Lacrimispora indolis DSM 755: one gene and its partners. The protein of the gene in region 3 binds, or shares a complex with, the protein of the main gene of each other region. Links are inferred from orthologs where the notes say so. Each region holds a gene or a part of one and is shown on either strand. Other genes may lie near its edges.

Region 1 (3,726 bases), 2.6 Mb from region 3 along the record:
GTAGCCGGTTTCATTCCCTGTCACAGGGAAATTCTCAAAGCGGCTGAAGCCAAATTCCAGAAGGGCCTTTCCATCAATAAAATACTGCTTTGGACTTCCTTTTAAAATGACGGAAATAAGTCTTTTACCATCTTGCTCCCCATAGGTAACAAGGGTATTTCCGGCCTTAATCAGATATCCGGTCTTTCCGGCCACTGCCGAGGGGCAGTAAAATTCACTATTTGGATCCGTTGTCTTTACCAGACGGTGTTCGTTATAAATAGTAAGCCCATCCGGGTTATTGGAGGTGGGAGGAATATTGTGACTGATGGCAGAACTGATCTCCACAAGCTTTTTATTGCTGTAAGCCGCTTTTGCTATAAGGGCCATATCATAGGCAGTCACATACTGGGTATCTCCGTTAAGGCCTGAAGGATTGTCAAAATGGCTTTCTGTACAGCCAAGACTCTGTATCTTTTCATTCATCATGGCGACAAATTCTTCCCTGCTTCCGGCCACATGCTCTGCAAGGGCATTGGCCGCCTGATTGCAGGAATGGAGAATCAGGGAATAGAGACAGTCTTCCACAGAGAGCTTATCTCCGGTATCCACATTTAATTTATTTCCGCTGCCTTCTTCCACATTGTAAATGGAATCCTTTGAAAAGGTCACCGTGTCCTCAAGATCTGCTTTCTCCAAAACAATGAGGGCAGTTAAGATTTTCGTGATGCTGGCCGGCGGATAGGGAGCATGGATGTTCTGTCCAAATATAACGGCTCCCGAATCCCCGTCTATGATTATTCCGGCTTCTGCCTGGATGCCCGTATCAGACGGCCAGTCCGGCTTTGCATATACGGTCATAAGAAACAGCTGGCTGACCAATATGCAGCTTATCAGTACTTTTATCCTCCGATTCACGTATCATCCTCCTGACATGAAATATGCCCTAAAGCCGCATGAGAATAAATTATACGGTTTTAGGGCATTTATTTTACTTCGCGTAATCTGTAACTCTGGATTCCCGGATCACGTTGACCTTGATTTGTCCCGGGTACTCCAGGGATTCTTCAATTTTTTTGGAAATATCACGGGCTAAAAGCACCATGTCATCATCGTTAATCTGTTCCGGAACCACCATAATCCGAACTTCGCGTCCTGCCTGAATGGCAAAGGACTTGTCCACTCCTTTAAAGGAATTGGTAATATCTTCTAACTGTTTTAATCTGTTTGTATATGTCTCCAGAGTTTCTCTTCTTGCCCCAGGTCTTGCCGCAGAAATAGTATCCGCTGCCTGGACAATGCAAGCGATGAGACTCTGTGGTTCAACATCGCCATGATGAGATTCCACAGTGTTCAGCACGATTGCAGATTCCTTATACTTCTTACACAACTCCACACCCAGCTGAATGTGAGAACCTTCCATCTCATGGTCAACGGCTTTTCCGATGTCATGTAGTAAACCGGCGCGTTTGGCCATACGGATATCAAGGCCGATCTCTCCGGCTAACAGCCCTGACAATTGGGCCACCTCAATGGAATGCTTTAAGGCATTCTGTCCGTAGCTTGTCCTATATCTCAGCTTGCCAAGCAATCTGATGAGTTCCGGATGAAGTCCGTGAATGCCCACTTCAAGGGCAGCGGCTTCTCCTTCTTCACGCATATTGGTTTCTACCTCTTTTTGTGCCTTTTCCACCATCTCTTCAATTCTTGCCGGATGAATACGGCCATCCACTATAAGGCGCTCCAATGCGATTCTGGCTACTTCTCTACGAACCGGATCAAATCCGGATAATACAACTGCCTCAGGGGTATCATCAATAATGAGTTCTACTCCCGTAAGGGTTTCTAACGTACGGATGTTACGGCCTTCCCTTCCGATGATTCTGCCTTTCATCTCATCGTTAGGAAGCTGTACAACAGAAACCGTGGTTTCTGCCACATGGTCAGCAGCACATCTTTGGATGGCTGTCACCACATATTCCTTTGCCTTTTTCTCGGCTTCTTCTTTTGCTTTGTTGTCAAGTTCCTTAATTAATTTCGCAGTGTCATGTTTTACGTCATCTTCAACAGATTTTAAAAGATATTCTTTTGCCTGTTCGGAGGTAAGTCCGGAAATTTTCTCCAGTTCCTGAATGCCTTTCTCATAGAGAGATTCCACTTCGGCATTTCTCTTATTCAGGGCGTCCTCTCGAGCAGCCAGACCTGCTTCTCGTTTTTCCATAGCCTCGGACTTCTTGTCCAAGTTTTCTTCCTTGTTTAATACTCTTCGTTCATAACGTTGAAGCTCAGCTCTTCTTTCCCTGGTTTCCTTCTCCAGTTCATTCTTAGTCTTTAAAGACTCTTCTTTTGCCTCAAGGAGAGCTTCACGCTTCTTTGTCTCAGCGGTCTTTAATGCTTCATCTATTATTTCCCGGGATTTTTCTTCTGCAGTGCCAATTTTACTTTCGTAGGTATTCTTACGATACGTGATGGCAGCAGACCAGGCAATAAAAGCAACTACTACTGATGCAACGATTGCAATCAATGCAGCCGTGAATACTGATACTGACACAGGAGCACCTCCTTATTAGATTTTCATTGTACAACAATACAACACTACAATTTTAAACTGTTTTATACATTATGTCAAGTATTTCGCCCCTGTTTCCGGTATACTTATACACATTTTCCCCGTTGTCAGATATCACTATAAAAGCCGCCTAAAACATGGCTTATGGCATCGTATGAAAACCCTTTTCTTCCCAAAGCAGCCATGATCCTACTGCGTTCCTTAAAGTCCATCTCTTCCGGCTTTAAGCACTTCTTTCTCACATAGGCCCTTATTTGGGCTTCCTCATTCACCGGCTGCTCTCTAAGGATCTCCTGGATCACCTCTTTATCCAGCCCTTTTTTTTGCAGTTCGTACTGGATCTGTCTTTCGCTTTTCCGTTCCAGATTAAATTCCACATACCTGCGTCCATAGTCCTGGTCATTGATAAAGCGGTGCTCCTTTAAAAAATTTATGGCATAATCGGCGGCTTCCTTGGGATATCCTCCGTCCTTTAGCTTCCGCCTCAGTTCCTGCTCCGTCTTGTCCGAGGATTTCAAAAGATAGAGGACCCTCTCTCTGGCTCTTTTTAGTAAAACTTCCTGCAGGATCTCCTGATAGGTTTCCTCTGAAAGCGGCTTGCCTTCCTCAATTCCAAATCTTCTGATTTCCCCACGATAAAGGACAAGAGTAAAATCATCCTCCAGAATGATTTTACTCCTGCGCTTATCGAGGGGCACGATCTCTGTAACTATCATATATGCCCCTTATTCTATCTATTTTTCCGGCCTTCATAAACCCGGAGGCCAAATCTTTCTAAACATTACTCCTGAGGAGCTTCGTCCTTGCTTCCTTCTGCCTTGATCCTTTTGCTTTCCTTGGCCGCAGCTCCACCGGAGCCCTCCGGCGCTGCGCTGCCTTCTTCATGGAGTCCATACTTTATGCGGACCTTATTCTCAATCTCCAGGCAAACAGCCGGATTGTCCTGAAGATAAGTCTTGGCGTTCTCCCGTCCCTGGCCGATCTTAACGTTATTATAAGCAAACCATGCTCCGCTCTTTTCCACAATATTCTCTTTTACAGCCAGATCCAGGATATCTCCTTCCTTGGAAATCCCCTTGCCGAACATGATGTCAAATTCCGCTTCCTTAAACGGCGGTGCGATCTTGTTCTTCACGACCTTCACGCGGGCCCGGTTTCCAACCATATCTCCGCCCTGC
Region 2 (3,802 bases), 3.3 Mb from region 3 along the record:
GGTTTCCGGTCCCTGATGGCTTCAAATATTCTGCGGTGTGACAGGAGTGTCTGCTCATACTCCGTCTCCCGGACTGAAACAGCAAAAATATGGACCCCATCCGTGATCACGGGTACCAGATTTGCCATGACCAGATTATGGCTGCAGTTGGCAATCTGGGCATGGAACTGGGAATCCTTCTCCGAATAATCCTCCCGGTTTTCTATCATTTCCTCCAGATCCAGAAGGATCTGCTCCAGACACCGGATATCCTCTTCCGTGGCGTTCTGGGCTGCCAGAGCTGCAATCGGAGGTTCCAGCATGACCCTGACCTGAATCAGATCCTCCGTCAGCTTTCTTCTGTCTTCTATCATGGTAAAACCCAGAGGATCATCGGCCACACCATTTTTATCTGAGAGAAAGGTTCCCGATCCCTGCCGGATGGTGACAATATTCCGGGACATCAGGATTCTCAACGCTTCACGGACCGTATTGCGCCCCACCTCCAGGACCTCAGACAACTCCACCTCAGTAGGCAGCTTGTCTCCTGGGACATACCCCTTTTCCTGTATCATCTGCAGCAGCTTTTGGGAGGCAACTTCTGCCAGTGTCTGTTTTTCCATGGTATTCCCCTTTCCTATGATAGAAAAAACAGACAGCAGATGGATATGAATCTGTCCGCTGTCTGCCTTATGGCATCATTATTTTATTCTGACACTTTTTCTTCTTTCTTATCTTCTGCCTTAGCAGCCAAATCTGCCGGCTTCATGCTTAAGTTGATTCTGCCCATCTTGTCAACTTCAATGACTTTAACAGTCACTTCATCGCCGATGTTGACCACATCTTCAACCTTTGCCACTCTCTTTTCAGACAGCTTGGAAATGTGGATCATTCCATCCTTGTTGGGAGCCAGCTCAACAAAGGCGCCAAAGTTCATGATCCTGACAACCTTTCCTGTGATGACCTGACCTGCTTCGATCTCTGTTACAATGCTCTTTATGATCTGGATCGCGCGGTCGATCATAGCCTGGTCGGTTCCGCATACAGATACACTTCCGTCATCAGAAATGTCGATCTTTACGCCGGTCTCTTCGATGATCTTATTGATCACCTTACCCTGCTTTCCTACCACATCGCCGATCTTCTGAGGATCAATGGAAATCTGATCGATCTTCGGAGCATACTTGCCAACTTCCTTACGCGGCTCTGCAATGGCTTTTGCCATAACCTCGTCAAGGATATAAAGTCTTGCTTCTCTGGTGGTTCGGATAGCTTCCTCAATGATCGGTCTTGTAAGGCCGTGGATCTTAATATCCATCTGGATGGCAGTTATACCCTTATGGGTTCCTCCCACCTTAAAGTCCATATCGCCGAAGAAATCTTCCAGTCCCTGAATATCGGTCAGAACGATATAATCGTCATCCGTATCTCCGGTAACCAGACCGCAGGAAATACCTGCAACAGCCGCTTTAATGGGAACACCTGCCGCCATTAAGGACATGGAGGAGGAACAGATGCTTGCCTGAGAGGTGGAACCATTGGACTCCATGGTCTCGGAAACGGTACGGATTGCATATGGGAATTCTTCTCCTGAAGGAAGTACGGGGATCAATGCCCTTTCTGCCAGCGCGCCATGACCGATCTCCCTGCGTCCCGGTCCTCTGGAAGGCCTTGTCTCTCCTACAGAGAAGGACGGGAAATTGTAGTGGTGCATATATCTCTTTGATGTTTCCATATCATCAATGCCGTCTAATCTCTGGCTTTCTGATAATGGAGCCAGGGTACAGATATTTAAAATCTGGGTCTGGCCGCGGGTGAACATGGCGGAACCATGCACTCTTGGAAGCATATCGATCTCTGCTGCCAGATGGCGGATCTGATTCATGGCACGGCCATCAGGACGCTTGTGGTCTTTTAAGATCATCTTGCGGACGGTCTTTTTCTGGTACTGGTAAATGGCTTCTCCTAATACGGACAGCCACTCTTCCTTTTCTGCAAAGGCTTCTTCCAGTTTCTGGGTGATCTTGCGGATGTTTTCTTCTCTTACCTGCTTTTCATCGGTAAATACGGCAACTTCCATCTCTTCCGGAGTGACAATTTCCTTAATGGCAGCAAATAACTCTTCCGGCACTGCGCAGCTGGTGTATTCATGCTTTGGCCTTCCGCATTCTGCTACGATGGTATCAATGAATTTGATGATTTCCTGGTTTACTTCATGAGCTTTGAAAATGGCCTCGATCATCTTATCTTCCGGAACCTCATTGGCTCCTGCCTCGATCATGATGACTTTTTCTCTTGTGGAAGCCACCGTAAGAGCCATATCAGATACCTGCTTCTGAGCCTGGGTCGGGTTTACCACAAGTTCTCCGTCTACAAGGCCGATCTGGGTGGAAGCACAGGGACCGTCAAAAGGAATATCGGAAATGCAGGTGGCAATGGCGGAGCCTAACATAGCCGTCAGCTCCGGGCTGCAGTCCTGGTCTACGGACATGACGATGTTGTCTAAGGTCACATCGTTACGGTAATCCTTTGGAAACAGGGGTCTCATGGGACGGTCAATGACACGGGAAGTTAAAATGGCGTTTTCAGACGCTTTTCCCTCTCTTTTGTTGAAGCCGCCGGGAATCTTTCCTACGGCGTATAATTTTTCTTCATATTCCACGCTCAGGGGGAAGAAGTCGATTCCCTCCCTTGGCTTATCAGAAGCAGTTGCAGTGGCTAATACTACGGTGTCACCATAGTGCATGAACGCTGCGCCGTTTGCCTGCTTTGCTACTCTGCCGACATCAACGGTCAATGTCCTGCCGGCCAGATCCATACTAAAACTCTTGTACATACTGGTATCTCCTTTAATTGGATTAATAATTTATATTAACAGTAGAAGACGCCGAAACTACTGATCTGCGCGCAAAAATGAGTTTGCTTATGCAGCCCGTCAGGGAGAATAAGCAGAATCTGCCGCAGGCAGAATCTGCCGCCGCAAACTCGGGACCTTTGGTCCCTCGTTCGCGGTGGCTCGCCAAAAGCCGGAAACAGGGGATGGATATGCGGGCATATCCTTCCCCTGTCTCCAACTTTTGGCTCTGCTTTTACGCGCACATCAGCGGTCTCGGGGAATGCTTCTACTTTTAATATTCTTTTCTTAATAGACAGATAGGGTGGAGAAGTTCTCCACCCTAAATGGTTTATTATTTTCTGATTCCCAACTTCTCGATTAAGGAACGATAGCCTTCTAAGTCTGTCTTCTTTAAGTAATCAAGAAGACCTCTTCTCTGTCCAACCATCATCAGAAGGCCTCTTCTGGAATGATGATCTTTTGGGTTCTTCTGAAGGTGATCAGTTAATTCTGTGATTCTCTCTGTCAGAATTGCGATCTGTACTTCCGGTGAACCTGTGTCGCCGGCCTTTCTGCCGAATTCAGCGATAATAGCTGCTTTCTTTTCCTTTGAAATCATGTTGATTTCCTCCTTTAGTCTTTAAGTCTCACCTCATACCAAGCATTGGCTGGAGTATCCGAAATACCGGGTATCGGCGCGTATTTGTACTGATACAGTTTACCACAGGGAGAAGTGGTTGTCAATTATTTCTATTTGAGAGCAGGAACAAATTATAGTGGCAAAAACTCCCTCTATGCCTGTAATTTACCCATAAAAATGCCATTTTATACGTACCCTAAAGGCTTTGGCTTATCGGTTCTGACCATCGTCTTTCAATTCGTATTTTCCATTTCAACTGTTTTCTTCCTGTCTTTTTATCATTCTCCAGAGAGTTGTCCTGCTGACCCCCAGCTCTTCCGCCAGATCCTTTTTTTTCATTCTGGGCT
Region 3 (3,671 bases):
AGCCTAAGGCTCTCAGCCAGAAATTCTGGGACAGTCCTGTCATCTTATCGCACCAGAACATTTCCCTGGAGGAATCATATGCATGGTAATAAAGCCCGGTCTCCGTATCCCTCATGAGCTTTACCACATTGGCAAACTGGCTGTAAATATCTCCGCAGTTCTTCTTATTATGAAACCGGGTCTCATATTCCATATAAAATGGCTGGCACATGTACAGGCCGTCCAGCCATACCTGGTTTGGATAAATGTTCTTGTGCCAGAAGTTTCCCTCTTTTGTCCGGGGCATCTTCCCGATCTGGCTGTAAACCAGATCAATGGCCTTTCTGTATTTTTCTTTTCCCGTCAGATCGTAAAGCTCAAACAGGGTTTTTCCTGCATTGACATTATCGATATTCCGTTCCTCCACATCATAGCCATCTATGGTTCCATCCTCTCTCACCCGGTAATCAATAAATGTGTCGGCAAAATCCAGATATTTTAAATCTCCGGTGATGGCGTACATTTCTAAAATGGATTTGATCATACAGCCGTCTATGTAATTCCAGCCGGCCTTCTCTCCCTGGAGCAGTTTCTCGATGTTCCATACCGGACGGTCCGGCGTACTCTTTTCCATCAGTTCATTGATATACTTTTCAATTACATCCATGTTCTTTCTCTCCTTGCTTCCTGTCCCTTGTTAATCGGATATTCGCGAGGCTTTCCCATCCATTTGCGGTCATCCTTATATCAGCATAACCGGAAAGATTCCGGTTGTCAAATCCCCTTAAAGAAAAATTCTTATTGTTCCCATACAAAAAAAGGCGGGAAACAGCCGGGATTTCACTGAAAAGTCCCGTTTGCTCTCGCCGAATTCTTTTATTAATATCCCAATACCTCATCCACAAAGATGACTTCACACTTCATGCCCATAGGCGCCCGGTCAATGACTGCCGTTATTCGGCAGATGCGGGCTGGGCTGCTGCAGTCATAGCACTTGTCTGCATTCCTGGCGCATGGAGTCTTTGCATTGATTCTCCGGGCATTTTGCGGAGCAGCCACATTCCTGCACCGGTAAATGGCCTTTTCTAGGTTTGGGGTGATTTTATTTTTGCCCACAACATAATAGCATGTCTGGGGACCAAAAGCGGTCATAGCGACCCGGTTTCCTGTCCCGTCAATGTTTACGATCTGCCCGCCTTCTGTTACGGCATTGGCGCTGGTTATATAGATGTTCGCACAACTGGCCATGTACCGCACATCCCTGGAAGGTACCTTGTTGTGCCATACCACGGCATTGGTTTGCTGCAGCGCTTCAAATAAGCCCATCTCCTGAAGGGTCACACTTCCTCCAAATCCAATGGTCTGATTTTTCAGGGCAGACACTAGATAATCCCGTGCTGCTTCCTTAGTGGAGAAAAGCTGGGTGGAAAACCCGTGTTTTTCAAAGTTTTGCCTGATTCCCCCATATTCCATCTCTTCCGTCCCCTTCCATATCTACAGGCCTGTATTCTTCCGGCCGTCAAACCTTCCGCTGTTTCCTTATCTCACAAGCATTTTGCAGATCCGGTACTGATCCTCAGGGATGTCCTTTGTCATGCTAAGGGCTTCCTGAATATCCAGATCCACGAATTCTCCATGCTTATATCCTATTACACGGTTACTCTTTCCCTCACAGAGAAGTTCCACTGCCCTTGCGCCCATGATGGAAGCATAGACACGGTCCTTACAGGTAGGAGCGCCGCCCCTCTGCATATGACCCAGTATGGTGGCTCTGGTCTCAATGCCTGTTGCCGCCTCAATCCTCTTTGCCATGGAAGAAGAATGGCCGATCCCCTCTGCATTGATGATGATGTGGTGCTTTTTGCCCCGTTTTCTGTTCTCAATGATACGGTTGATGAGAGCCTGCTCATCCCCGTCATAGCGCTCCGGTAAAAGAATATCTTCTGCGCCGTTGGCAAAACCGCACCAAAGGGCAATATAGCCTGCATTACGTCCCATTACCTCAATGATGCTGCAGCGTTCATGGGAGGTAGATGTATCACGTACCTTATCAATGGCCTCCATAGCCGTGTTGACAGCCGTGTCAAAGCCAATGGTATAATCGGTACAGGCAATATCCAAATCAATGGTTCCGGGAAGTCCGATGGTATTGATTCCAAGGGCAGAAAGCTTTCCTGCTCCCCTGAATGATCCGTCTCCTCCAATGACCACTATGCCGTCAATATTATGCTTTCTGCAGATCTCAGCGCCCTTTTTCTGCCCCTCGGCAGTGGTGAACTCCTGGCATCTGGCTGTATATAAAACGGTTCCGCCCCGGTGGATGATATCGGATACACTGGTGCTGGTCATATCAACGATTTCTTCCTGCAGAAGGCCTGCGTATCCCCTCATGATCCCCTTTACTTCCAATCCCTTATGGATTGCAGTCCTGACAATAGCACGGATCGCAGCATTCATACCTGGTGCATCGCCGCCGCTGGTTAATACGCCGATGGTTTTCACTTGTTTTGCCATAGTAGCTTCCTCCTGATTCACGGATATCTGTTTTTGTAAGTTTCTCATTGCATACACGTTGTATTCTAATTCATTTTACCAATCTTTTCAAGTTTTTTTTCTACGAGCCTGACATTTTTTTCACCAAGTTTTTTTACCAGTGCATCGATGAGTCTTCCCGCCGCATTTACATTCCGGTTAGCCGGCAAGACCTTTCTGGCCCGCTCTTTTTCCAGATAAATGATGACGGAATCATCACCTTCCGATTCTTTTAAATCATCTAAAATTTCTCTTTCCACGGCCATATAGGTTTCCTTATCAGAAAATTTCAGCCACAGCTCCTTTGGCAGGGCTGAGAATGGGGTCACCCGCTCACAGATCAGCTTTCCCACCGGGTCTTCTCCTACCGATACTCTTCCCTGTATGAATACCTTGGAGTCCTCCACAAAAAGGTCTCTCTTGCTCTCATAATCCTTTGGGAACACGATCACTTCCACTGCCCCTGCCAGGTCTTCCAAGGTGATAAATGCCATCATCTTATTATTTCTGGTAGTTTTTACAGTTTTTCCGGTAATCATGCCTCCAATGGTCACATAAGCACCGTCAGCCACACCGGCTTTTCCCGTTTCCTCATCCACAACAAAATCTATTGTGGTTGCGGTGATATTATTTCTCCAGGTGGATTCGAAGGCTTCCATGGGATGGCCGCTTAAATAGATGCCAAGGGTCTCCTTTTCAAATGCAAGAAGGTCTTCCTTTAAAAATTCCCCTACATCGGGAAAGGTCACCTGAAAATGAGTCTTTTCTTCTTCCCCTGCAATATCAAACAAGGTCATCTGGCCTTCCATGGTATTCTTCCGTTCCTTGCTTCTCTGTTCCAAAAGATCCGGCGCGGTCAGAAGTTTCTGCTTTCTTGTACCAGGAAGGGTATCCAATGCTCCTGATTTTATGAAATTTTCCAGAGTTCTTTTGTTGACCTCCTTATTGCTCATCCGGTCTATAAAATCTTCCATATCGTGATACAGACCGTTTTGCTCCCGCTCCGCCACAATAAGCTCAACCACGGATTTTCCCACGCTCTTAATGGCAGACAGACCATAGCGTATTGATCTTCCGGAAACGGAAAATCCGCTTTCTCCTTCATTGATATCCGGCGGAAGGATGGATATCCCCATCTGCCTGCAGCTTAGAATGTATTC

Evidence for each region. The genes of interacting proteins can lie anywhere in the genome.
Region 1: pfkA (region 3) and rny share a complex: the UniProt entries of both Bacillus subtilis proteins name them as parts of the possible RNA degradosome complex. The link is inferred for Lacrimispora indolis DSM 755 from one-to-one orthologs.
Region 2: pfkA (region 3) and K401_RS0117375 share a complex: the UniProt entries of both Bacillus subtilis proteins name them as parts of the possible RNA degradosome complex. The link is inferred for Lacrimispora indolis DSM 755 from one-to-one orthologs.

Annotation. Positions count from the first base shown.
Region 1 is NZ_AZUI01000001.1:2,906,524-2,910,249, reverse strand. Bases 251-3,129 are described here. They hold rny (ribonuclease Y), read right to left. Parts: upstream 2,531-3,129; coding sequence 971-2,530; downstream 251-970. Other genes in these bases: K401_RS0113960 (regulatory protein RecX), read right to left, coding at 2,656-3,129; K401_RS0113970 (D-alanyl-D-alanine carboxypeptidase family protein), read right to left, coding at 251-897. Outside these bases: more of K401_RS0113970, read right to left, coding at 1-250; more of K401_RS0113960, read right to left, coding at 3,130-3,264; recombinase RecA, read right to left, coding at 3,330-3,726. UniProt on the Bacillus subtilis protein: Endoribonuclease that initiates mRNA decay. Initiates the decay of all SAM-dependent riboswitches, such as yitJ riboswitch. Involved in processing of the gapA operon mRNA, it cleaves between cggR and gapA.
Region 2 is NZ_AZUI01000001.1:3,615,427-3,619,228, reverse strand. Bases 251-3,205 are described here. They hold K401_RS0117375 (polyribonucleotide nucleotidyltransferase), read right to left. Parts: upstream 2,816-3,205; coding sequence 686-2,815; downstream 251-685. Other genes in these bases: rpsO (30S ribosomal protein S15), read right to left, coding at 3,168-3,205; K401_RS0117380 (FadR/GntR family transcriptional regulator), read right to left, coding at 251-602. In the rest of the region: more of K401_RS0117380, read right to left, coding at 1-250; more of rpsO, read right to left, coding at 3,206-3,434; K401_RS0117365 (sigma 54-interacting transcriptional regulator), read right to left, coding at 3,708-3,802. UniProt on the Bacillus subtilis protein: Involved in mRNA degradation. Catalyzes the phosphorolysis of single-stranded polyribonucleotides processively in the 3'- to 5'-direction. Necessary for competence development in Bacillus subtilis.
Region 3 is NZ_AZUI01000001.1:273,048-276,718, forward strand. What follows is about bases 507-3,330. They hold pfkA (6-phosphofructokinase), read right to left. Parts: upstream 2,494-3,330; coding sequence 1,519-2,493; downstream 507-1,518. Other genes in these bases: K401_RS0101340 (glycoside hydrolase family 88/105 protein), read right to left, coding at 507-646; K401_RS0101350 (lactate utilization protein), read right to left, coding at 859-1,452; K401_RS0101360 (DNA polymerase III subunit alpha), read right to left, coding at 2,559-3,330. Also shown: more of K401_RS0101340, read right to left, coding at 1-506; more of K401_RS0101360, read right to left, coding at 3,331-3,671. UniProt on the Bacillus subtilis protein: Catalyzes the phosphorylation of D-fructose 6-phosphate to fructose 1,6-bisphosphate by ATP, the first committing step of glycolysis.